DNA from 3 places in the Bradyrhizobium sp. CCGB01 genome. Region 1 is predicted to be linked to each of the others. Evidence: predicted binding sites of a transcription regulator. Region 1 holds the regulator's gene; each other region holds the start of a gene.

Region 1 (7,760 bases):
CTTCGAGGTCTATGTGGTGGAGGACGCCTGCCGCGGCATCGACACGCAGGGCTCACTGGCGAAGGCCTGGGCCGATATGGCCAAGGCCGGCGTGAAGCGGATTCAGTCGGGTGACATCGCGGTGAGCGCGTAGGACACACGCATCCGCCAGCCCCTCATGGTGAGGAGGCGCGTCAGCGCCGTCTCGAAGGATGAAGGCCGAGCTGAGAGAGCCGGGCCCTCATCCTTCGAGACGCGCGCGAGCGCGCTCCTCAGGATGAGGATCAGTTCGACTCGTTGCTGTTGGCGGCGGCGGCCGCCTTTGCGCCACCCTTGGCGACACCGACCAGCGCCGGGCGCAGCACGCGCTCGCCGATGGTGTAGCCGGCCTGCATGACCTGCACGACGGTGCCCGCAGGCACCGACGCATCCGGCACCTCGTACATCGCCTGCTGGAAGTTCGGGTCGAACTTCTGGCCCTGCGGATCGAACTTCTTCACGCCGTGCTTTTCCAGCGCGTTGAGCAGCGAGCGCTCGGTGAGCTCGACGCCCTCGATCAGCGAGGTCAGGCCGGGATCGGCCGCGGCACGGGCTTCGGCCGGAACAGCATCGAGCGCGCGCTGGAGATTGTCGGCGATGTCGAGCACGTCGCGGGCAAAGCCGGTGACGCCGTAGAGCTTGGAGTCGGCGACCTCCTTGGCGGTGCGCTTGCGCAGATTCTCCATTTCGGCCAGCGTCCGCAGCATGCGGTCGCGCGCCTCGGCGGCTTCCTTCTGCAACAGCTCGACCGAGCCCGGCTCGGGATCGTCGGGCATGATGTAGGGCTTTGACACCACGGGCTCCCCGGTCGGCGGGGTCGTGTCGTCGGGCTGCCGGTCTCGATCGGTCATCGGCTCTCTTCTCAAACTCATCTCAAGGGATTGTTGGCCCGGATATCGTGCCTAAGCTTGCGAAAATCAAGCGCCCGTGATCGGAGGAAACGCCGGTCACCCCCCCAAAAGGCGGCTGACGATGCGGGCGGCGTAGTCCACGGTCGGGATCACGCGGGCATAATTCAGCCGGGTCGGCCCGATCACGCCCAAAACGCCGACGATATGGCCGGCGGCATCCCGATAGGGTGAGATGATCGTGGAGGAGCCGGACAGCGAAAACAGTTTGTTCTCGCTGCCGATGAAGATCCGCACGCCCTCGGCGGTCTCGGCGCGTCCCAGAAGGTCGATGACGCCGCGCTTGGTCTCGAGATCGTCGAACAGCAGGCGAACCCGTTCCAGATCCTCCAGCGCGTGCAGATCCTCGAGCAGATTGGCGTGGCCACGAACGATGAGCTGGCGGTCTTCGTTCTCGCCGCCGGACCAGCTCGCAATACCGGCCGAAATCACTTTCTGCGTCAGCTGGTCGAGCTCGGCACGGGCTTCGCCGAGCGCGGTTTCGAGCTCGAGCCGCGCCTCGGCCAGCGTGCGGCCGCGGATCCGCGCATTGAGGAAATTACCGGCTTCGGTGAGCGCCGAGGAGGGAACCCCGGGCGGCAGCGCCAGCACGCGGTTTTCGACCTGGCCGTCCTCGCCGACCAGGATCACCAGCGCCTTTTCCGGTTCCAGGCGGACGAATTCGATGTGCTTCAGCCGCGCATTGGATTTCGGCGTCAGCACGACCGCTGCTGCGCGGGTGAGCCCCGACAGCCGCGTCAACGCCTGATCCAGCGCCGCCTCGACCGATTGCGCGTGGCCGACGGTGGCAAGCTGGCTCTGGATCGACTGCCGCTCGGCCTCGTTGAGGTCGCCGACCTGCATCAGGGCATCGACGAAGAAGCGCAGGCCGAGTTCCGTCGGCAGCCGGCCTGCGGAGGTGTGCGGGGCATAGATCAGGCCGAGCTGTTCCAGATCGGCCATCACATTGCGGACCGAGGCCGGCGACAACGGCATGGCGATCAGGCGCGCGATATTGCGCGAGCCGACCGGCTCGCCGGTCGCGAGATAGCTTTCGACAATTTGACGAAAGATGTCGCGGGAACGCTCGTTGAGCTGGGCGAGGCCTGCGCGCGGCGCGATCAGATGGATCGGATCGTGATGGGCCACAGACGGTAACTCCTGTCAGACGCTCATAATTTGTCCATCCCGGGCCGTTCTGACAAGCGTGGCGTTTGCGGGGTGGAAAACCGGGGGTGAAAAAGCCTTGTCCTCCCGACTCACCCCACCTACAAGCACCGCGAACAGCCCTTTTCCGAGAGTTTTGGAGGATTTCCCATGCGGCCAAGCCGCCGTGCGCCCGACGAATTGCGCCCCGTGACGCTGGAGCGCGGCGTGGTCAAATATGCGGAAGGCTCCTGCCTCGTGAAATTCGGCGACACCCATGTGCTGGTCACCGCCACGCTGGAAGACCGCCTGCCGCCGTGGCTGAAGGGCCAGGGCCGCGGCTGGGTCACCGCCGAGTACGGCATGCTGCCGCGCGCGACCTCAGAACGCACCCGCCGCGAGGCCTCCGCCGGCAAGCAAAGCGGCCGCACCGTCGAGATCCAGCGCCTGATCGGCCGCTCGCTTCGCACCATCGTCGATCTCGAAGCGCTCGGTGAGCGCCAGATCACGGTCGATTGCGACGTGCTCCAGGCCGACGGCGGCACGCGTACGGCCTCGATCACCGGCGCCTGGGTCGCGCTCGCCGATTGCATCAACTGGATGAAGGCGCGCAACATGATCAAGGCCAACGTGATGCGCGACAACGTCGCCGCGATCTCCTGCGGCATCTACAACGGCACGCCCGTGCTCGACCTCGACTATGCCGAGGATTCGGAAGCCCAGACCGACGCCAATTTCGTCATGACGGGCGATGGCCGCATCATCGAGGTGCAGGGCACCGCGGAACGCGAGCCGTTCACGCAGGACGAGTTCCTGGCGCTGATGGCGCTGGCGCGCAAGGGCGTCGCGCGTCTCGTGGACTTGCAGAAACTGGCTGTCGCGTAGTCAATAGACCCATGCACCGCCGAATCACCGGAAAGCTCGTCATCGCGACCCACAATCCCGGCAAGCTCGCCGAGATGAAGGAGCTGCTCGCGCCCTACGGCATCGAGGCGGTGTCGGCCGGTGAGCTCGGCCTCCCCGAGCCCGAAGAGACCGGCAACGACTTCCGCAGCAACGCCGCGATCAAGGCGATCGCGGCGGCGCAGGCGACCAGGCTCCCGTCTTTCGCCGATGATTCCGGCATCGTGGTCGACGCGCTCGACGGCGCGCCCGGCATCTACAGCGCGCGCTGGGCCGGTCCGAACAAGGATTTTGCCGCGGCGATGGCGCAGATCGAGCGCCTGTTGCAGGAGCGCGGCGCGACCGCGCCGGAGAAGCGCACCGCGCATTTCGTCTCCGCGCTCTGTGTCGCCTGGCCCGACGATCATCTCGAGGAGGTCGAGGCGCACGTCGACGGCACCTTGGTCTGGCCGCCGCGCGGTACCGCCGGCTTCGGTTATGATCCGATGTTCCTGCCCGACGGTCACAACCGCACCTTCGGCGAGATGACCAGCATCGAGAAGCACGGCCTGCCGCCGCTCGGCCTCGCCCTGTCGCACCGCGCCCGCGCCTTCGTGAAACTGGCGGAGATCTGCCTTGAGCCGCGCTAAGGAAGCCTTTGGCGTCTACGTGCACTGGCCGTTCTGCCTGTCGAAGTGCCCCTATTGCGACTTCAACAGCCATGTCCGCCACGCCGCGATTGACGAGGCGCGCTTTGCGTCCGCCTTCGCCCGCGAGATCGCAACGACCGCGCAGCGTTCGCCCGGCCGCGAGGTCACATCGATCTTCCTCGGTGGCGGCACGCCGTCACTGATGCAGCCCGCAACCGTCGGCGCGGTGCTCGATGCGATCGGCAAGCACTGGACCGTTGCCAGCGACGTCGAGGTGACCCTGGAGGCGAACCCGACCAGTGTCGAGGCCACGCGCTTTGCCGGCTATCGCGCCGCCGGCGTCAATCGCGTCTCGCTCGGCGTGCAGGCGCTGGACGATGCCTCGCTGAAGGCGCTTGGCCGCATGCACAGCGCGCGCGAGGCGCTCGACGCCGTCGCGATCGCACGCCGCTCGTTCGACCGTTATTCGTTCGACCTGATTTATGCCCGTCCCGACCAGACGCCGGCGATGTGGGCCGACGAGCTGCGTCTCGCAATCGACGAAGCCGCCGAGCATCTGTCGCTCTATCAACTGACGATCGAGGAAGGCACGCCGTTCTTCGGCCTGCACCAGGCCGGCAAATTGAAGACGCCGGACGAAGCCGTCGCGCGCGCGCTCTACGACGTCACGCAGGAGACCTGCGACAAGCTCGGCCTGCCCGCCTACGAGATTTCAAATCACGCGCGGCGCGGCGCCGAGTGCCGGCACAATCTGGTCTACTGGCGCGGCGACGAATATGCCGGCATCGGCCCCGGCGCGCATGGCCGCCTCGACATCGACGGTATCAGGCACGCCACCGCCACCGAGAAGCGCCCCGAAGCCTGGCTGATGCGGGTCGAGACCAACGGCCATGGCGTCGTCACCGACGATCTTCTCAACAGCGAAGAGCGCGCCGACGAATTCTTGCTGATGGGGTTGCGGCTCGCCGAGGGCATCGACCCCGAACGCTACAAGGCGCTCTCCGGCCGCCCGCTCGATCCCGGCCGCATCGCGCTGCTGCGCGAGGAAGGCGCGATCACCGTCGATGCGACAGGTCGGCTGCGCGTGACGAGCAGCGGATTCCCCGTGCTGGATGCGGTGGTTGCGGATCTGGCAGCGTAGCGAGGTCTCGTAGGGTGGGTTAGCCGAAGGCGTAACCCACCATGTTTCCGCGTACGCGGAACGCACTTGGTGGGTTACGCTTCGCTAACCCACCCTACGGCAGCGTGTTACGCCCCAAAACTCTTCGGCGAGCCCGCGACCGCAACACCGCCGCCGGTCGTCACCTTCATGACCGCGAGCCCGCGCTCGTTGGTGCCGTCCGCGCGGAAGCGGAACAGGCCGTCGATGCCGGCAAAGCCCGAAGGATTGGTGAGCACGTCGGGCGAAAAGCGCGTGGTGCCCTGCGTACGCGCGAGCGCGGCGACGAGCGCGACCGCGTCATAGGCCAGCGTCGCGGTACGGATCGGCTCGGCGCCGTATTTGGTGCGGTAGCGGCCGGAGAAGGCGCGGAAGCCGGCCGGGTCCGGCGCGGCGTAGAGACCGCCTTGCAGGTTCTGGCTCGCATAAACGCGCGGACTGTCCCACAGGCCGGTGCCGAGCAGCTGGATGTTGCGCAGATTCGCGCCCGCGGCAGTCATCGCATCGGCGACCGCAACCACGGCATCGCCGTCATCGGCAATGAACAGCGCATCCGCGCTGCCGAGCTGCTGCGCCACGGTCCGTGCCGGCGTGGCGCGATCGGCGCCGTATTTCTCGAACGCGACGATGCGGCCGCCGCGGCGCGGCACCGCCGCCTTCACCGCGGCCTCGACCACATTGCCATAGGCATTGTCGGGCACGAGCACGGCGACGGAGCGCTTTCCGATGCTGGCGGAATATTCGACGATGCGGTTGACGTCGGATTCCGGCAGGAAGCTCAGCAGATAGACGCCGCGGCCGGCAATGCTGGAATCGGTCGAGAACGCGATCACCGAGATGCCGCGCGTGCGGGCGACCTGCGCCACCGCCGGCACCGATTGCGCGAACAACGGCCCCAGGATGATCTCGGCACCTTCGTCGACCGCCTGCTGCGCGCCCTGTTGCGCGCCCTGCGGGCTGCCGTTGTCGTCCTTGATCAGGAGCTGGATGTTGGGATTCTGGAACTCGGCCAGCGCCATCTCGGCGGCGTTGCGCATCGACTGCGCGGCGAGGCCGGCATTGCCGGCCGCCGAGAGCGGCAGGATCACGGCAACCTTCACCCCGCCGCTGCCGGCGGTCGTGGCCTGTTGCGGCGGGCCTGCCGGCTGAGCCGGTGGCGGTGAGGAGCTGCTGAACGGGTTGGAAAACTGGCTGAGGCTCTGCTGCACGCCGGCGCAGGCCGACAGCAAGGGCGCACCGAGCAACAGGCCGAGCGCGCTCCGCCGCGTCGCCCCCGATATCGGGGGCCCCGGAACGGGAGACTCCTCGGGAGAGGGAGACCTGGAATTGCGCGGGCCCAGCATGGCAGCTCTTCTTCTGACCGGCCGTCTTCAGCAGGTCACACAACTTTTCCGCATCAGAACCCGCGGATTCAGGCATATTGTCGGCAAATAGTTAACTAAAACAAAAGGATAATGCTCGCTTAACGCGACCGCCCCTCAAGTCCGGCTAGCTGTCCACCGTCCGTCACCCAGCATCAAGGCGGCGTTTCCGCCGCGAATATGGCGCTGACTCTTCATTCCCTCTGCAATGTGATGCCGGATGGATCACATTCCAGTCTCCACGCCCCTCACCCAGGCACGATCTTTTTCGCAGGACCGGTTCCCAGCCCCAGGGATCATGCCTAAGTTCGTCTCATTATGCGCGCAAAGCCGACCCCGATAAATACACCTGAAACTACGGATCCCGCCTCGCGCGGTTTCTCCATCGACGCCCATCGGCTGACGGCGCCGAAGGCGGCGCCGGGTCTGTATCTGGTCGCGACCCCCATCGGCAATCTCGGCGACATCACGCTGCGCGCGCTTCAGACGCTCGCCGGCGTCGACATCATCGCCTGCGAGGACACCCGCATCACGCGGCGCCTGACCGAGCGCTACGCCATCGCGGCGCAGCTCAAGCAATATCACGAGCACAACGCGGAAGCGGCGCGTCCAAAAATCCTGGAGGCGCTTGCGGCAGGCGGCTCGGTCGCGCTGGTGTCGGATGCCGGCACGCCGCTGATCTCCGACCCCGGCTTCAAGCTGGTGCGCGAGGTCTGCGCCGCGGGCCATGCGGTCTACGCGCTGCCCGGCCCGTCCTCGGTGCTGGCGGCACTGTCGGTCGCCGCATTGCCGACCGACCGCTTCTTTTTCGAGGGCTTTCTGCCCGCGAAATCCGCTGCGCGCAGGTCGCGTCTCACCGAGCTCGCCCGCATCGATGCGACGCTGGTGATGTTCGACTCCGGCAACCGCGTGCAGGATACGCTGGCCGAGCTCGCCGAGATCATGGGGTCGCGCGAGGCCGCGATCTGCCGCGAATTGACGAAACTGCACGAGGAAATTTCGCGCGCGACGCTGCATGAGCTGGCGCGCGACGCCGCCACGCTGGAGACGCGCGGCGAATTCGTGCTGGTGATCGCGCCGCCTGCGGCGGACGCCGAGGTGCTGACGCCGGATGCGCTCGACGGTCTCCTACGCGAACAGCTCGCCGCGCACAGCGTCAAGGATGCCGTCGTGCATGCGGTCGCACTCTCGGGCCGGCCGCGCCGCGAGGTCTATGCCCGCGCGCTCGAGCTCGCAAAGGACCTGCGGGGCGGCAATGGCGAAGACTGACGGCCCGGCGGAACCGAAAGTCGCCTCGCCCGAACGCATCGCCGCGTTCCACACCGGCATTTCGGCCGAGAGCCGCGCCGCCGCCTATCTGATGGCAAAAGGCTACCGCATCCTCGCAAAGCGCTACCGCACCCCGCATGGCGAGATCGATATCGTGGCGCGCCGCCGCAATCTGATCGCCTTCGTCGAGGTCAAGGCCCGCGCGACGCTGGATGATGCCGCCTTCGCCGTGACGCCGCGCCAGCAGCAGCGCATCATCGACGCTGCGCAAGGCTGGCTCGTTGCGCATCCCGAGCATGCCGAATTCGAACTGCGATTCGACGCCATGCTGATTGCGCCGAAGCGACTTCCGCGCCATGTGTTGGCGGCATTCGACGCCTCGACCTGA
Region 2 (7,760 bases), 8.1 Mb from region 1:
TGGAGGCGCTGCCGCAACCGGGCTCGAAGCGGATTCCGAACATCGAGATCGGCGACAATGGCGAAGTGGTGCTGGAGCTCTGGTGCAAGGGCGGCAAGGGCCAGTTCTCGGTCGCCGGCAACACCGTGATCTTCGTTCCCGGCCAGATCCAGGATCGCTCCTGCCCGCCGGCCAGGGCGCAGGCCGACGACGAACTCGTCGCAGCGCTGAGCAGTGTCGAGACCTGGAAGCGTCAGGGCGACGTGCTGACGCTCGTCGGCCCCAAGTCGCTACGCTTTCGCACGACCGGGAATTAAGCTTCTCGACAGCCGGCACCTCATGGCCATTGGACTTGAGCCATGGCAGCGTCTCGACAGCCCCTGCTGGTTGTGTTCGGCGGCCTCCCCGGGACCGGAAAGACCACCATCTCACGGGAGCTCACACGACGACTGTCAGCGACCTATCTCCGCATCGACGCGATCGAGCAGAGTTTGTACGCGGCGGGCCAGGCCGGTGGCGAGATGGGTTATGTGATTGCGAACGCGCTGGCCGCGGAAAACCTCAAGCTCGGCCGCATGGTCATCGCCGATTGCGTCAATCCGGTCGTTGCAAGCCGCAACGGGTGGCGGGAGACGGCGAGGGGAAGCGCAGCACGGATTGTCGAGATCGAAACAGTCTGCAGCGATTTGTGCATGCATCGAAGCCGATTGGAGGGCCGCTTGCCGGATATCTATGGGCATGACTTGCCCACTTGGGGCGGTGTCGTGAATAGAGTTTACGAGCCTTGGGATCGGGGGCGTCTCATTCTGGACACCGCTACCAGCTCGATTGAGCAGTTGGTTGATATCGCAGAGTCGCATGTTCGCGGAGTGACGCTGTAGTCGTATCGCCCGGACCGTGGGCTGTTCCTCGCCAAGCGCCGCCCAGCTGGCCCCCCGTTCTTTGACGGTTACGGCGTCGCAATCAATCCGTTGGCGGTGGCGACGATCCAACGACTGCCCCAGCGCACGATGGAGTCTATTCGCCCGAGTCCGGGAATAATGTCGCCGCGCGCGGCCATCCGAATGCCGTCAGGGCCTTCGAGAACAGCTGTTCCGTCCCGAACGTCAACAACCGTCCACCCGGGTATGGTTGTGGGCCTCGTTTCAGGTGCCGGCGCCAAAGGCTGCCTCATTGCTATCGCTGGCCCGGATGGGCTTGTAGTGACTTGCGAGGCCGCCAACGGGCGTGCGCCCGACGTTGCGGTCCTGGGAATGCTTCCTACAAAAGCGGGTGCGGTTGTTTGCTCGGAGGTGGATACCATCTTTCGAGCGCCTTCAATCTTGCCTCCGGATCTTGTTTCAGAAGCTCGCGGTGAGGGTGCCGCTTTCTGGGTAATTGGGCTGACGCCGAGCATGTTTGCGAACGCGGGCCAATTCAGTCCCCCGGCCCACCCCAACCCAAAGCTTGCCGCAAGTGCGATTGTAAACAGCAGAGCGGTGCGCGCTCGAAAGCCATACGGGTCTCGGAGCACCAGCACTTCTTCGCGATCGTGGCCTAGGATATCCCACAGGCTGGCCGGATGCCTTGGCAGCTGGCCGCCAACCACATTCCCGGACCGGATGTTTCCAAGGGTACTCGGCTCGTGGTCTTGCATGATGCGACCCACGTTCGACCACCCGATGATGGCCGTTTAAACTGAATCGAATCTTAACAGTCAGGCGAATGACTGCGGCAACTGGGCCTACTTCCACACCGACTTGTCGGCGTCCCAGCGCTGGCCCTTGAGTTCTTTGGTGAGCGCCTCGATCGAACCGTTGTCGTCGGGCTGATCGCCTTCCTCGTCGGCCGAAGCGTCATCCGAGAGATTGAGCTTGGCACCGCTGCTCTCATCTGCGGTGGTGGTCGAGGGGCTTCCGATCCACAGCATGAGCTTGTCGGTCGTGCCGGGCTTGTCCGGCGAGATCAGCCCCGCAACCTCGATCGTGTCGGTGAGCTCGAGCGCCGGAAAATCCTGGTTCGGCCGCTTGAAGACCAGCTTGAGCTTGCCGGTGGCCGGGTTGAAGCTGTGCGACACCGGCTTTGCCGCGAGCGTCCTGCTCAGCACGTTGGAGACGGCGGTCGAAACCTTGTCGCGGTTGATCTTGTCGCCGTCGCGCCAGTCGGCGGCCGCAAAGCGGATGGTGCGGTCCATCTCGGTCATGCCAGCGGTCCAGCCTGCCGCAGTGACACCCGGCATCGCCTTGAACTTTGCGAGCAGGGCGCCGGCGCGTTCCGGATCGACCGACATGTTGATGGTCTGCTCGCCGGCGCGCAGCGCATCGCAGCCGACCGACAGGCTCGCCAGCGTCACCTCGACCTCCTGGCCCTTCAGGCTCTTCAGGAACTCGGTCGCCGCGTCCAGCTTGACCTTGACCGCGATCGCTTCCGGCGAGACGTCGGTGAAATCCTTCGGCTGCGGCGTGATGCCGTCGTCCGAGGTCTGGTTGTCCTGAAATTCCTTCTCGCTGAGATCGGAATTGTCGGGCGAGGTGACCTCGGTCACGGTCTGGCCGATCGCGATCTGGCCGCGGAATTCGAACGTGTCGCCGGACTGTTTGCGCAGCAGCTTGACGGTGACGGGCGCCTTCTCGCCGAGGCTCTGCGTCGTGCCCGTCAGGTTCTGGCCCGCGACCTGGAGATTGACGACGAAGCGGTCCTTGCGGTCGGAATTCTTTGCGACGGGATAGCAGACGTCGAGCACGGCCGCCGTCACCGTCTTGCCCTGCCGCGTCTCCTTCAGGATCACGTCGGCATTGCCGTCCATCAGCCCGTCGATCGAGGTGAAATAGCGGATCTCGGTTCCGCCCGGGGTGGTGGCCTTCGGCGACAGCTTCATCTGGGCCGATGCGGAATGCGGCGAAACTGCAAGCAGGGCGGCCAAAGCAACTGTCGGGCAAACCAGAAGCGCGCGCATCGACGAAATCCTCGCGGAAACAGAATCGGCGCGCCACCGTAGTGGGTTTTGGCCGCCGGTTGAATCGGAAAGCGGAGGGGCAGGGTCGGCAAAAAAGAAGGCCGCCCGGAGGCGGCCTTCGCAACACTGTAACGGAACGGCAGGCTTAGAAGCCGCCCATGCCGCCGCCGGCCGGCATGGCGGGCGGAGCTTCCTTCTTCGGCAATTCGGCGACCATGGCCTCCGTGGTCACCAGCAGGCCGGCGACGGAGGAGGCGTCCTGGAGCGCGGTGCGCACCACCTTGGCGGGATCGATGATGCCCTTCTCGACCATGTCGACATAGTCCTCGTTCTGGGCGTCGAAGCCGAAGGTCTCGGACTTGTTCTCCAGAATCTTGCCGACGACGATCGAGCCTTCCACGCCCGCGTTTTCGGAGATCTGGCGGATCGGGGCTTCCAGCGCCTTCAGCACGATGTTGATGCCGGCCTGGACGTCGGCATTGGCGTTGGTGAGACGGCCCACCGCCTTCTTGGCGCGCAGCAGCGCGACGCCGCCGCCGGGGACGATGCCTTCCTGCACCGCGGCGCGGGTGGCGTTGAGCGCGTCCTCGACGCGGTCCTTCTTCTCCTTGACCTCGATCTCGGTCGCGCCGCCGACGCGGATCACCGCGACGCCGCCCGCGAGCTTGGCGAGACGCTCCTGGAGCTTCTCACGATCGTAGTCCGAGGTGGTCTCCTCGATCTGGGCCTTGATCTGGCCGACGCGGGCCTCGATCTCCGGCTTCTTGCCGGCGCCCTTGACGATCGTGGTGTTCTCCTTGTCGATCACGACCTTGCCGGCGCGACCGAGCATCTTCACCGTGACGTTCTCGAGCTTCATGCCGAGGTCTTCGGAGATGAGCTGGCCGCCGGTGAGGATCGCGAGGTCCTCCAGCATGGCCTTGCGGCGGTCGCCGAAGCCCGGCGCCTTGACGGCCGCGACCTTCAGGCCGCCACGGAGGCGGTTGACGACCAGGGTGGCCAGCGCCTCGCCCTCGACGTCCTCGGCGACGATGACGAGCGGCTTGCCCGACTGCACCACGGCTTCCAGCACCGGCAGCATGGCCTGCAGGCCGGACAGCTTCTTCTCGTGCAGGAGGATGTAGGCGTCCTCGAGCTCGGCGGTCATCTTCTCGGCGTTGGTGACGAAGTAGGGCGACAGATAGCCGCGGTCGAACTTCATGCCCTCGACGATGTCGACCTCGGTGTCGAGCGACTTGTTCTCCTCGACGGTGATGACGCCCTCGTTGCCGACCTTCTGCATCGCCTGGGCGATCATCTTGCCGATGGCGGCATCGCCGTTGGCCGAGATGGTGCCGACCTGGGCGACCTCGGAGGAGGCGGCGACCGGCTTGGCGCGCTTCTCGATGTCCTTGATGACGGCCGCAACCGCGCTGTCGATGCCGCGCTTGAGGTCCATCGGGTTCATGCCGGCGGCAACCGCCTTGGCGCCTTCGCGCACGATGGCCTGGGCCAGCACGGTCGCGGTGGTGGTGCCGTCGCCGGCGAGGTCGTTGGTCTTGGAGGCGACCTCACGCAGCATCTGGGCGCCCATGTTCTCGAACTTGTCCTCGAGCTCGATCTCCTTGGCGACGGTGACGCCGTCCTTGGTGATGCGGGGCGCGCCGAAGCTCTTCTCGATGACGACGTTGCGGCCCTTCGGACCGAGCGTCACCTTGACGGCGTTGGCGAGAATGTCGACACCGCGCAGCATGCGATCGCGCGCGTCTCCGGAAAACTTGACGTCTTTGGCAGCCATTTCTTCAATCCCTCGTGTTTCGTGATGTGTCTGCCGCTCGTCTGTCGCATCATGTCGGGGGTGCGCAATCGAACCCGGCGGAATGATGGAATGCCCGGATCGCGCGATCCGGGCATGACATTCAGCGGCTGTTCAGGCGGATGGCCTTAGGCCATTACGCCCATGATGTCCGACTCCTTCATGATCAGGAGGTCTTCGTTGTCGATCTTGACCTCGGTGCCCGACCACTTGCCGAACAGCACGCGGTCGCCGATCTTGAGGTCGATCGGGATCAGCTTGCCGGCCTCGTCACGGCCGCCGGGGCCGACGGCGACGACCTCGCCCTGGGACGGCTTTTCCTTGGCGGTGTCCGGAATGATGATGCCGCCCTTGGTCTTTTCCTCGGCGTCGATACGTTTGACCACGACACGGTCATGCAGCGGACGAAATTTGGATTTAGCCATGACGTTTCCCTTTGGAGGCTCGCTTCGGAGGTAGTGGAAGTGGGTGGGGCGGCGCTTCGTCCACCCTCTTGCCGAGGATCGAACGGCGCGCTTAGCAATCGGGCTTTCCGAGTGCTAATAGTGCGCCCGGAAATATGGCTTGGCCGCGATCCTGTCAAGCAATGGTGGTTAAGCGATTGGTGAGGCGGATATAGGATTGTGTCTACAGAAACTTATTGGTCGCGCTGGCGTATAAAGGACGTCATTGCTCCGACAGCGGTTTTGCGCTTGGCTGCAGGAGGGATACGGTCGGGGTCTCGTTTGGGGGACGGTTTGCTCGGGGGAATGTCATGATCAGTTCAGCTCACGCACGCACGGTTGCCAATCTGGCGGCCGCCTCCTGCCTGGCGCTGCTGCTTGGCGCCTGCGGCGGCGGGATGAGCCTGCCGTCCTTCTCGTCGTCTTCGCCGCCGCCCGAGGCCGAGCCCGGCACCGGTCCGGAAATGCCGGCGACCATCCGCGCCGACGAGATCGTCGGCCGCTGGGGCCTCGCCTCGTTCCAGAACCCGGCCGACCGCGCCCGCACGGAAGCCGCGGCAAGGGCGCAATGCAAGAACCCCTACGTGATCACCGCCGGTTCCTCCGGCGGCGTGATCATGCATCTCGCCGACCAGGCGACGCCGCAGGAGCTGCGGCTGAAGGGCTCGCCCAGCGGCAAGAACTATATCGGGCCGGCGGGTCCCACCCCCGGCGAGCAGGACCGCGAGATCGTCTCCTTCGACGGCCGCGTCCTGATCACCCGCTTCATCGACAAGGACGCCGCCACCCGCTACGGCAACATGGTCTACGTCCGCTGCGCGCCGAGGGCGTGATGTCCTTCTGTCGTTCCGGGGCACGCGAAGCGTGAACCCGGAACCTCGAGATTCCGGGTTCGGTCCTGTGGACCGCCCCGGAATGACGTGAGACACATTCAGCAAGACAACAAAAAACGCCGGCTTACGCCGGCGTTTTGTTTTTCCCTATTCCGCGTTCGCTCAGTCGAACAGCGCGTCGATGTCGTCCTGCGAGGCGTGGCCGACGTCGCCGGCGAGCTTGGGGCCGTTGAGCAGCTTCTCGTCCTCGCTGCGGGTGTCGGCCGGCGCGGGCACATGGGCCTTGATCGCGTCGACGCCGCCCCAGATCTCCATCATCGCATTGATGTGCTGCTCGATGAACTTCATCGTGGTCATGACCTTGCTGATGCGCTGGCCAGTCAGGTCCTGGAAGTTGCAGGCTTCGAAGATCGAGATGACGCGTTCCTGGATGTCGTCGGCCAGCCGCTTCTGCTGGTCGGCCGATTGCACCTTGGACATCGCGCTGGCCGCCTGGTCGATCGACTCGGCGGCTTCGAGGATCTGCTGGGTCGCCTGCTCGGTGCCGCCGACGACCGCGCCGAGCTCGCCATTGACCTTGGCCATCTCGCCGCCGTCGAAGCTCTTGCCGTGCAGCGTCGCGATCTCGCGCTTGGTGCGATCGATGGCGTCGTGGATGAGGTCGAGCTCGACCTTCAGCTTCTCGCACTGCTCGATCTGCGCCCGGTAGGTGTCGAGCATGGTGCGAGCTTCGGAGAGCTCGTGGGCGGTGGAGGCGTCGATCGCCGCCATGGCTGCGCTGCCGGACAAGGGCACAGTGCCCTTCGCCATCTGTGCGCGGATCGCACGCAGCTCCGCCATGATCTCGCTATGCATCGGGCCTGCCTCTTCAGTTAAATCAAGAATCGGCATCTCGCCACCGGCGATATCCTCGACACGAAAACGCTTGCGGTGAACAGCCATCAGGATACTCCCCCCACCTCATTCACGCGTCTTTGTAGGCAGAAGCGATTTAACACGAAGTTCACAGCCGGAACTGTTCTGCGGTCGCGCGCGACGGCGTGAAAACGAGCGATTAACCATGGGTGCGAGGCGTTCATCGAAAATAAACGCTGATCGCCAAATTGCCCCGTTGCTGACGACGTGGTGAATCCAAACGCTGCTTCCGTTTACCAAACAAAACGGCTTTTGCTCTTTATTGACCACGTCGCGGTCGCCGATCAGCCATCAATGCGCCACGACGCATGTGATCTAGACGAAACAGTACAGAGTACGTCGATGTTCAAGAAAATGTCTGTCGCGCTGCTCGGCAGCGCTTGCACCTTCATTGCCGGCGCGAGCAGCGCCAGCGCCTTCGACAATAGCGTGCCGAACGATCCGCCAGCGGTGCTTTACCAGCCGCAGGTGCCGACGGCGCCGGTGCGCGTCGCCTCCAACGCGAACATGGGCGGCGGCTTCATCGAGTTCCTGTTCGGCGACGGCCCCGGTCGCGGTCCGGCCTACGCGCCGCAGCAGCCGGTCTATCAGCAGCAGCCGGGCTATTACGACCCGCGCCGCCTGCCGCCGATGGGCGAGCCGCAGATGCAAGGCGGATATCAGCAAGGCGCGCTTCAGCAGGAAGCGGTCGACCCGCGTCAGCGTCCATTCGATCCGAGGTTCGAGAAACAGTCTGTTGACTATAGCGGCAAGGAAAGTGCCGGGACCATCGTGGTCGATACGCCGAACAAGTTTCTCTATCTCGTCGAGGGCAACGGACGTGCGATGCGCTACGGCATCGGCGTCGGCCGTCCCGGCTT
Region 3 (7,760 bases), 1.5 Mb from region 1:
ACCCAAGACGGCGACCCGCGCATGGAACGATTTGCGGAAGTTGAGATGAGGGATTTCTCAAAACTGTCATTTCAGAATCGCGTTTCGCGCGCCCCGGAAACGAGCGGAAAAGCGAGCTGAAAGCAAAAAACCCGGCATCGCTGCCGGGTTCGTAGTCGTTGGAGCAAGTGGACTTAGAAATCCATGCCGCCCATGCCGCCGCCCGGGGGCATCGCCGGACCGGCGCCGCCCTTCTTGGGCAGCTCGGCGACCATGGCCTCGGTGGTGATCAAAAGCGCCGCCACGGAGGAGGCATTCTGGATTGCGGCGCGTACGACCTTAGTCGGGTCGATGATGCCCTTTGTGACGAGGTTGCCGTAGTCGCCCGTCTGCGAATCGAAGCCGTAGGCGTACTGATCCTTCTCGAGGATCTTGCCGACGATCACAGAACCATCTTCACCGGCGTTGATCGCGATCTGGCGAGCGGGCCAGGACAGCGCCTTGCGCACGATCTCGACGCCGGTCTTCTGGTCGTCGTTCTTGGTGCGAAGGTTCTTGAGCTGCTCGGAGGCACGGAGTAGGGCGACGCCGCCGCCCGGGAGGATGCCTTCTTCGACCGCCGCGCGGGTCGCATGCATCGCGTCATCAACGCGATCCTTGCGCTCCTTCACCTCGACTTCGGTCGCGCCGCCGACGCGGATCACCGCGACGCCGCCCGCGAGCTTGGCAAGACGCTCCTGGAGCTTCTCACGGTCGTAGTCCGAGGTGGTCTCCTCGATCTGCGCCTTGATCTGGGCCACGCGCGCCTCGATGTCGGCCTTCTTGCCGGCGCCGTTGACGATCGTGGTGTTCTCCTTGTCGATCATCACCTTCTTGGCGCGACCGAGCATGTTGAGGGTCACGTTCTCGAGCTTGATGCCGAGATCTTCCGAGATCGCCTGGCCGCCGGTCAGGGTCGCGATGTCCTGCAGCATGGCCTTGCGGCGATCGCCGAAGCCCGGAGCCTTGACCGCCGCAACCTTCAGGCCGCCGCGCAGACGGTTCACGACCAGGGTTGCGAGGGCTTCGCCTTCGACGTCCTCGGCGACGATGATCAGCGGCTTGCCGGTCTGCACCACGGCCTCGAGCAGCGGCAGCAGCTCGTTCAGCGAGGAGAGCTTCTTCTCGTTGATGAGGATGTAGGCATCGTCCATCTCAACGCGCATCTTGTCGGCGTTGGTGACGAAGTAGGGCGAGATGTAGCCCCGGTCGAACTGCATGCCCTCGACGACGTCGAGTTCGGTCTCGAGCGACTTGGCTTCCTCGACGGTGATGACACCCTCATTGCCGACCTTCTTCATGGCGTCGGAGAGGAACTTGCCGATCTCGGCGTCGCCATTGGCCGAGATGGTGCCGACCTGGGCGATCTCCTCGTTCGAGGTGACCTTCTTGGAGTTCTTCTGGAGGTCCGCAACGACGGCCTCGACCGCGAGGTCGATACCGCGCTTGAGGTCCATCGGGTTCATGCCGGCGGCCACCGCCTTTACGCCTTCACGGACGATTGCAGCCGCTAGCACGGTCGCGGTGGTGGTGCCATCGCCGGCCGCGTCAGCGGACTTGGAGGCGACTTCGCGCACCATCTGCGCGCCCATGTTCTCGAACTTGTCGTCGAGCTCGATCTCCTTGGCAACAGTGACGCCGTCCTTGGTGATGCGAGGCGCGCCGAACGACTTGTCGAGCACGACGTTACGGCCCTTCGGGCCGAGCGTGACGTTCACGGCATTGGCGAGAATGTCGACCCCGCGCAGCATGCGGTCGCGGGCGTCAACGCCGAATTTCACTTCTTTGGCTGACATATTTAGTCCCCTGAGTTGTCTTGGTCTCATCTCACTCTTGGCGAGCCGCCCGGCAGGCGCTCCTCAAGGTGAGCGGTACGAGCGATTGGATTAAGCGGCCTTCTTCTTGGCCGACAGGTCGGTGAGAACACCCATGATGTCGCTTTCCTTCATGATTAACAGCTCTTGGCCGTCGATCTTGACCTCGGTGCCCGACCACTTGCCGAACAGCACGCGATCACCGACCTGAACATCAATGGGGATCAGCTTGCCGCTCTCGTCGCGGCCACCGGGGCCAACGGCGACGACTTCGCCCTGGGAGGGCTTTTCCTTGGCAGTGTCGGGAATGATGATGCCGCCAGCGGTCTTCTCTTCTGCCTCAATGCGCTTGACCACGACGCGGTCGTGAAGCGGACGAAATTGCATACGGTACTCCTTGCATTTGCACGATGGGAAATCAACGTTGTTAGCAGTCGATGCCTGCGAGTCTTAGTGCAGGCGCTGCTGAAATAAGACAGCTTCTTAGGGGAGCAAGGGCCTTTCAGCAAAAAATCAGCATTCAGACTAGTCGGCAACACAGATGCTGCAATCATTCTCAAGTGGAGCGAATGCTCTTGAGAGAGACTTACCCGTCAACTACGAGAACTTTTCCGCGAAATTGATGACCGAGTTGATAGCACTATTGGGCGTCCTTATTCTAGCTCCGATGGCAGCGCTTGGGTACCATTTGAATGAGGGCAGGTCTGATCCGCTCTTAGTCGATGGCTTTGATGAGATCGTGATCCAGTCCTTCGCAATCGATCGCCAAGAAGTCGATCTTGTCGGCATAAGGGATCAACAACTCGTTGATGCCGACAGTGTTCACCTCGATACGGTCTGTATACTTCCTAAGCCGTCGAAGTCGCCGAAATTTTCAATATGTGCTTCATTCACTGAGGAGGCTCATGGGCATTTCCGATGAAGAGCGTGGCAAACGCCTGCGGAGCGGGCAAGACAACAGACGGTTCTCTGGGGCGCGCCGTTCGGATCAGCGTCGCCAATTCAGGATTGGGTTCAACCAGAACACCTAGCGCGCCTCTTTGGTACATAAGATATATACTCGAGCTAGAGACGGGGTGATTGGCGCCGATCTCGACGTAGAAAGCACTATCCCGAGATTTTTGGCTCTTGAAGAGCCTCGCAGACAAAATTCCTTCCAGAATGATGTCTTGTCCGGCTTGTGCATAGCTGGCCGGAGCAAAGTGCTTGATGCGAGAATGCGGAAGATCGAGCCTATCGATCTCCTGGACTCCTGGGACGGCCGCTACCACCGGCTTGCAGGCGGCGCCTCTTTGCTTCATCCCAGCAATCGGCGTGCCAGGCCTAAGTATGGTTTCGCTTGCTTGGAAAAGTGAAGCACGCATGCACGGCAGATGCCCGCGCAATGAGCCGCGACGGTTTGTCGAGTTCGTAACATTGGCGTCATCAACCGAGCATGCATAGTAAGCCAAGACGGGAGCATCATGCTTGCCTCTCCGACCAGCTCGGGGTGATAAATCTCGAATATCGATGATGCGGGTAAATATCCGCCTAACCCAAGCGACTGCCGGATAGCGTCGGCGCAACACGTGTCCCATTATGGCTGATAGCCGGCCCGCGGGTCAAAGAGAGACTCTGAGCGATGCGCATCCGCCCGAGAATTCGGCTTCGAAGCGCGTTCATATCCGTTCGGCGTAGGTCACAGAGTCGCGGCTTTAGCAGTCCGGGATCCTCCTTGTAGTTCACCGCCAGGTAAACTTGCGGTAGGGCTCGCGTTTGCCGATGCGCAATCAATGCCTTGTCCCGTCGAATGGTCACGTCGCTGCACGCCAGGCCGCGTACGGCTTTGCGCTCGCTATGCTCCGCTCGCTAGGATGTGCTAACAGAGTGAGCGGTACGGATAAGCGTCGAATGCGGCGGCGACAGCCCGAATCAAAAGGCGGTGCTCCTGCCTCACGCGGATAAATCCATTTTCGATGTCCACAATCCCACCTTCGGCGAGCCTCGCCAAGCGTTCAGCTGAACTAAGAAAAGGAATCGGATCAAATCCGTGCACGGCATAGATGGCCGGAACGTCGGCCTCCAGATCGCACATCAGCCGCTCGATGATTGCTCCTCGGACGCGATCTTTGTGGGTGAGACGGCAGCCCTTTGATGTCGCCAGTAGACCCTCTCTGATGTGCCGGCTGTAGGAACCGGTTGCAACTTCGTTTTGGACGTAACCCTCGCAAAGACGACCAATGGCCGAAGCTCCGAAGCCGATCAGGTTCTACAGGTGTCTGCCGAGTACCCCAAAGAATTGCGCCGCAGGCGACCGGCTTTCTGCTCCAGAGCGAGCTCGTCTTCAGGCAAGGCAAAATGGTCAAGTCCGATTGGGCCGTAGCCGGCGGCGACCAGGGTACCGGCTACCGCGGCTGCCTGTTCGGCGCGGGCACCGCTATCTGGCAGCGCCGTCTCGTTGATGAGGAGCTGATTCTTCCTAAATGACGGAATGTGCGCATAGCTGAAAACCGCGAGCCGGTCGGGGCACATGCCTACCGCGATTGCTGCGGTCCGTACGCATGACTGCACTGTCTGCCTTGGAAGATTGTAGATGAGATCGAAGTTGATGCGGCATATTCCATGTTGGCGCAGATTTTCAACGGCCGTAGCCGTTTGCGCCGGGTTCTGGACCCGGTTTATCTTTTTGAACGATGGGATCGAAGCTCTGCACGCCGAGGCTCGCGCGGTTCACACCGGCCGCCCCGAAAACCTCGGCCATCTCGACCGTAGACGTGCGCGGGTCGATCTCGATGGCGAAGCTAGCCGATTTCCTGAATGCGAAGCGCAACCGCAAGAGTTTCATCAAGTCCAAAAACTCCATTGGCCTGATGAGGGTCGGCGATCCGCCGCCAAAATGTATGTCGCTCACTGGCAACCCTTGCGGCACTTGCTCTGCGACCAAACGGATCTCCTCGCGCAGCACCGCCAAATAGTTGAGGATCGGCGCATCCCGCTGAGTCATCGTCGTCGGAAAACCACAATACCAACAAATCGATCGGCAGAACGGAACGTGGATATAGACCGAGACTGGCTCGTCGGCCGGCATTCTCTTCAGCCATTGCTCACAAGCTTCGGGACCGACCGCGGCGGAGAACTGGGGTACAGTTGGATAGATGGTGTACCAAGGCAGGCGGGCATCGAAATACTTGTTCAAGATTGACGTCTGCAACGGTGACTATCCCCTGCTTTATATCAGCATCGCCCTGCTCTCGATCGACGGAGTATAACCCGATATGGACTTACCGGCTCTTCCATCCGATCGCGCGACGTAGAGAATTTCATCCGGGTGCTTGAGAGAGGCTCTCTGCTCGTTGTCCTGGCGGTAAGCGTGGGCGCCTTACGCCGCTATCGTATACCATTGAACATAATGATCGATCCTCAGGGCTGGGTCTTGAGGCTATTGCCAATGGGCAGCAGCCGGATTCGCTTCGAGCCACCAATCTGATTGCGCGGAAGCGAATTTACATGCGCTGAAAGATGTGTGTGATAGTACCAGTGTTCGGAGTCTCATTAGACCAGGTTCCGGTAAAGTCGGCGCCTCTAGGACCGCCGAGATCGCGCGGCACCGTAGTGATCGCGTTAGCGTGCTCGCCAAATATTGGGTAGAGAAGCGCGAGCGTGCGCAGCGTGACCGCGGATAATCGTGACATCTTCTTTGTCCTATTGATGCGACATTCAAGAAATTGGCAACAACCATGCCATGCAGCCGGATTGTGAAGGGGTGCGTTTGGAGCAGGTATCGTGTGCGCAGCTCAACGGTGCCTCGTCGGAAGTCCGACAATCGAGCGAACCAACTGAGGCGCATGTTAGACTCCTTACCTGTGAATTTGTGAGCGTGAGCTTGATCATTTCGGCGCTGGTCACCGATGGTGTGACCGGCCCATACGATAGCGAGGTCACCTGCGTGCCCCGTCGCCGCGTGAAAGCTTCAAACGGCGAGTCGTTGCCTCGTGTAGATCGCGCGCCAAACACGTCGGCGGCCGCGCGCCTGTGCTTTCGATCGAGACGTCGAGGCTGCGAGTGCCGCCGCTCAAGCCTTTTGCGCCCACGGCGGCGCCTCAGCGCGCCGAAATCCCGCCAAATGAGTGCCCGGCGATGGTCGCCGCCGCGGCGTCATCGAACGATAACCCACGTTGGCTGAAGAACGAGGGTACAAGGCTAATGTGCCGTTCTCCTTTCAAGGTCCCTGGACATCATCAAGCAACAGTAGGGTGTTTCGATCGGGGTCTCTGGTTCGCAAAAGAGAAGAGCCAATCAAAAAGCGCGGTGCACTAATGCGAGTAGGACGATATGCCGCTATAGCCTGAGGCCAAGACGGCGAAGTCGATAGTCGAGTTTTGGTCTGCTGATCTTCAAAAGACGGGCGGCGGCCGATACGTTGCCGTCTGCTTGGGCCAGCGCGGAGCGATAGGCGGCAACCTCCATTTCTGCAAAGGATCCGTTCGGCAATGATGCGCGTCCCTCCGAGACAGTGTTGTTGTCTTGCGCTGCAGGTGCATTCACTCCAATTAGCGGCGTGCGTCCCAGTCGTCCCTCACTCGTGAGCTGGATTGAGAATGGCGGCAGCAGCTCCGAGCCACTGAACAGATGACCGATATCTATGATGCTACCGTCGTCGGCATAGACGACGCCGCGCTCGATCAGGTTCTGCAATTCGCGGATGTTACCAGGATAGTCGTATTTGAGCAGCGCGTCGGTGGCGCGGCGGCTGAAGCCCACAAGCTGCCGGCTGTGGCGCGCGCAATAGATTCCGACGAAATGCGCCATCAGAAGTGGGATGTCGTCGCGCCGCTCCCGCAGCGGCGGGATCGCAATCGGAAACACGCTCAGCCGGAAATACAGATCCTGCCGGAAGCGGCCGGCCGCGACCTCGGCGGTCAGATCGACGTTGGATGCCGCCACCACACGGAGGTCCAGTGAGTTGGTCTTCGCGCCGCCGACCCGTTCGATCTTGCGCTCCTACAGCGCGCGCAGCACCTTGCCCTGGGCCGAATAGGTCAGTGACGCGATCTCGTCGAGGAACAACGTGCCCCCGGAAGCGCGTTCGAATAGCCGGCGCGCGAGGCGATGGCGCCGGTGTAGGCGCCTTTCTCCACCCCGAATAACTCGGACTCGACGAGCTGCTCCGGGATAGCCGCGCAATTGATCGCTACAAATGGACCGCTGCTGCGCCGGCTCATGGCGTGCAACTGACTGGAGAACAGCTCCTTGCCGACGCCGGATTCGCCGACGAAGAGCACGGTGGCGTCGGTCTCGGCGACGCGTTCGAGCTGGCGGCGGGTGCGAACGAACGCGGCCGAGACGCCGACCGCGACGCTGCTGCCATCGCCTGCGGCGGTCGGGCTTTGGTCTGCCGCGACCGGGACCTTGCCGGTGGCGTGCACCGAGCGGCTCTTCCATTCCAATCCGAAATACTTGCGCTCCGGCGCGTCGTCGCCCCATGCATCGGCGTGCTGGCCGACAACCATGCAGCGTGACGCGCCCATGCCGGCGCATTCGACCTCGCGGAAGATGGCGGGCCAGCCGCAAAGCTTGGTGGTGTAGCCGGAGGGTAGCCGACCTGAAGCCAACAGACCGGTTCGCTGGCGAGGCCATAGCTCGCAAGGTGCTCGGCGGCTTCCGAGGAGTCCTCCCACAGGAATTCGCCTAGATACGTGCACTTGTCGCTGTCAAATTCGAAATGCCGCGTCGTCACCTTGACGAAGCCCTCCAGCGTATACACGCGCGGCCCGGCGGCGAGCGCGTGGGTGAGGTCTTGGTTTGGGAAACGCTTCTGGATCAACTCGGCGTCGCGCGTACCCTGCATGTAACCCACACGCATGAAAAGCGCTTTCGCGGTCTCGATCCCGAAAGCGTCGATGATCTCGGTGCGCAAGCGCCCCAGCACCTGCGACTGCATCAGCACCA

Evidence for each region. The regulator HrcA, encoded in region 1, represses chaperone genes, less so after heat shock. The targets are predictions, from matches to a motif close to GTTAGCACTCNCNNNNNGNGAGTGCTAAC.
Region 2: the regulator HrcA is predicted to act here: its motif matches at 5,225-5,253, upstream of groES (co-chaperone GroES).
Region 3: the regulator HrcA is predicted to act here: its motif matches at 2,259-2,287, upstream of groES (co-chaperone GroES).

The regions. Positions count from the first base shown of each region.
Region 1 covers NZ_JANADK010000001.1:393,642-401,401, reverse strand. The annotation lists gene pncA (bifunctional nicotinamidase/pyrazinamidase) at 1-133, shown strand, start outside; gene grpE (nucleotide exchange factor GrpE) at 264-869, opposite strand; gene hrcA (heat-inducible transcriptional repressor HrcA) at 966-2,054, opposite strand; gene rph (ribonuclease PH) at 2,223-2,936, shown strand; gene rdgB (RdgB/HAM1 family non-canonical purine NTP pyrophosphatase) at 2,948-3,583, shown strand; gene hemW (radical SAM family heme chaperone HemW) at 3,570-4,724, shown strand; gene NLM25_RS01820 (penicillin-binding protein activator) at 4,832-6,085, opposite strand; gene rsmI (16S rRNA (cytidine(1402)-2'-O)-methyltransferase) at 6,422-7,372, shown strand; gene NLM25_RS01810 (YraN family protein) at 7,359-7,760, shown strand.
Region 2 covers NZ_JANADK010000001.1:8,449,177-8,456,936, reverse strand. The annotation lists gene NLM25_RS39835 (META domain-containing protein) at 1-296, shown strand, start outside; gene NLM25_RS39830 (AAA family ATPase) at 339-860, shown strand; gene NLM25_RS39825 (hypothetical protein) at 1,703-2,914, opposite strand; gene groL (chaperonin GroEL) at 3,060-4,691, opposite strand; gene groES (co-chaperone GroES) at 4,838-5,134, opposite strand; gene NLM25_RS39810 (hypothetical protein) at 5,464-5,985, shown strand; gene NLM25_RS39805 (protein phosphatase CheZ) at 6,148-6,927, opposite strand; gene NLM25_RS39800 (L,D-transpeptidase) at 7,243-7,760, shown strand, end outside.
Region 3 covers NZ_JANADK010000001.1:1,907,888-1,915,647, forward strand. The annotation lists gene groL (chaperonin GroEL) at 174-1,814, opposite strand; gene groES (co-chaperone GroES) at 1,905-2,219, opposite strand; partial or broken gene NLM25_RS44375 (hypothetical protein) at 2,548-2,670, opposite strand; gene NLM25_RS08600 (hypothetical protein) at 2,723-3,196, opposite strand; partial or broken gene hemN (oxygen-independent coproporphyrinogen III oxidase) at 3,691-5,022, opposite strand; gene NLM25_RS08610 (helix-turn-helix domain-containing protein) at 6,150-6,620, opposite strand; partial or broken gene NLM25_RS44380 (sigma-54 factor interaction domain-containing protein) at 6,726-7,102, opposite strand; gene NLM25_RS44385 (XylR N-terminal domain-containing protein) at 7,030-7,760, opposite strand, start outside.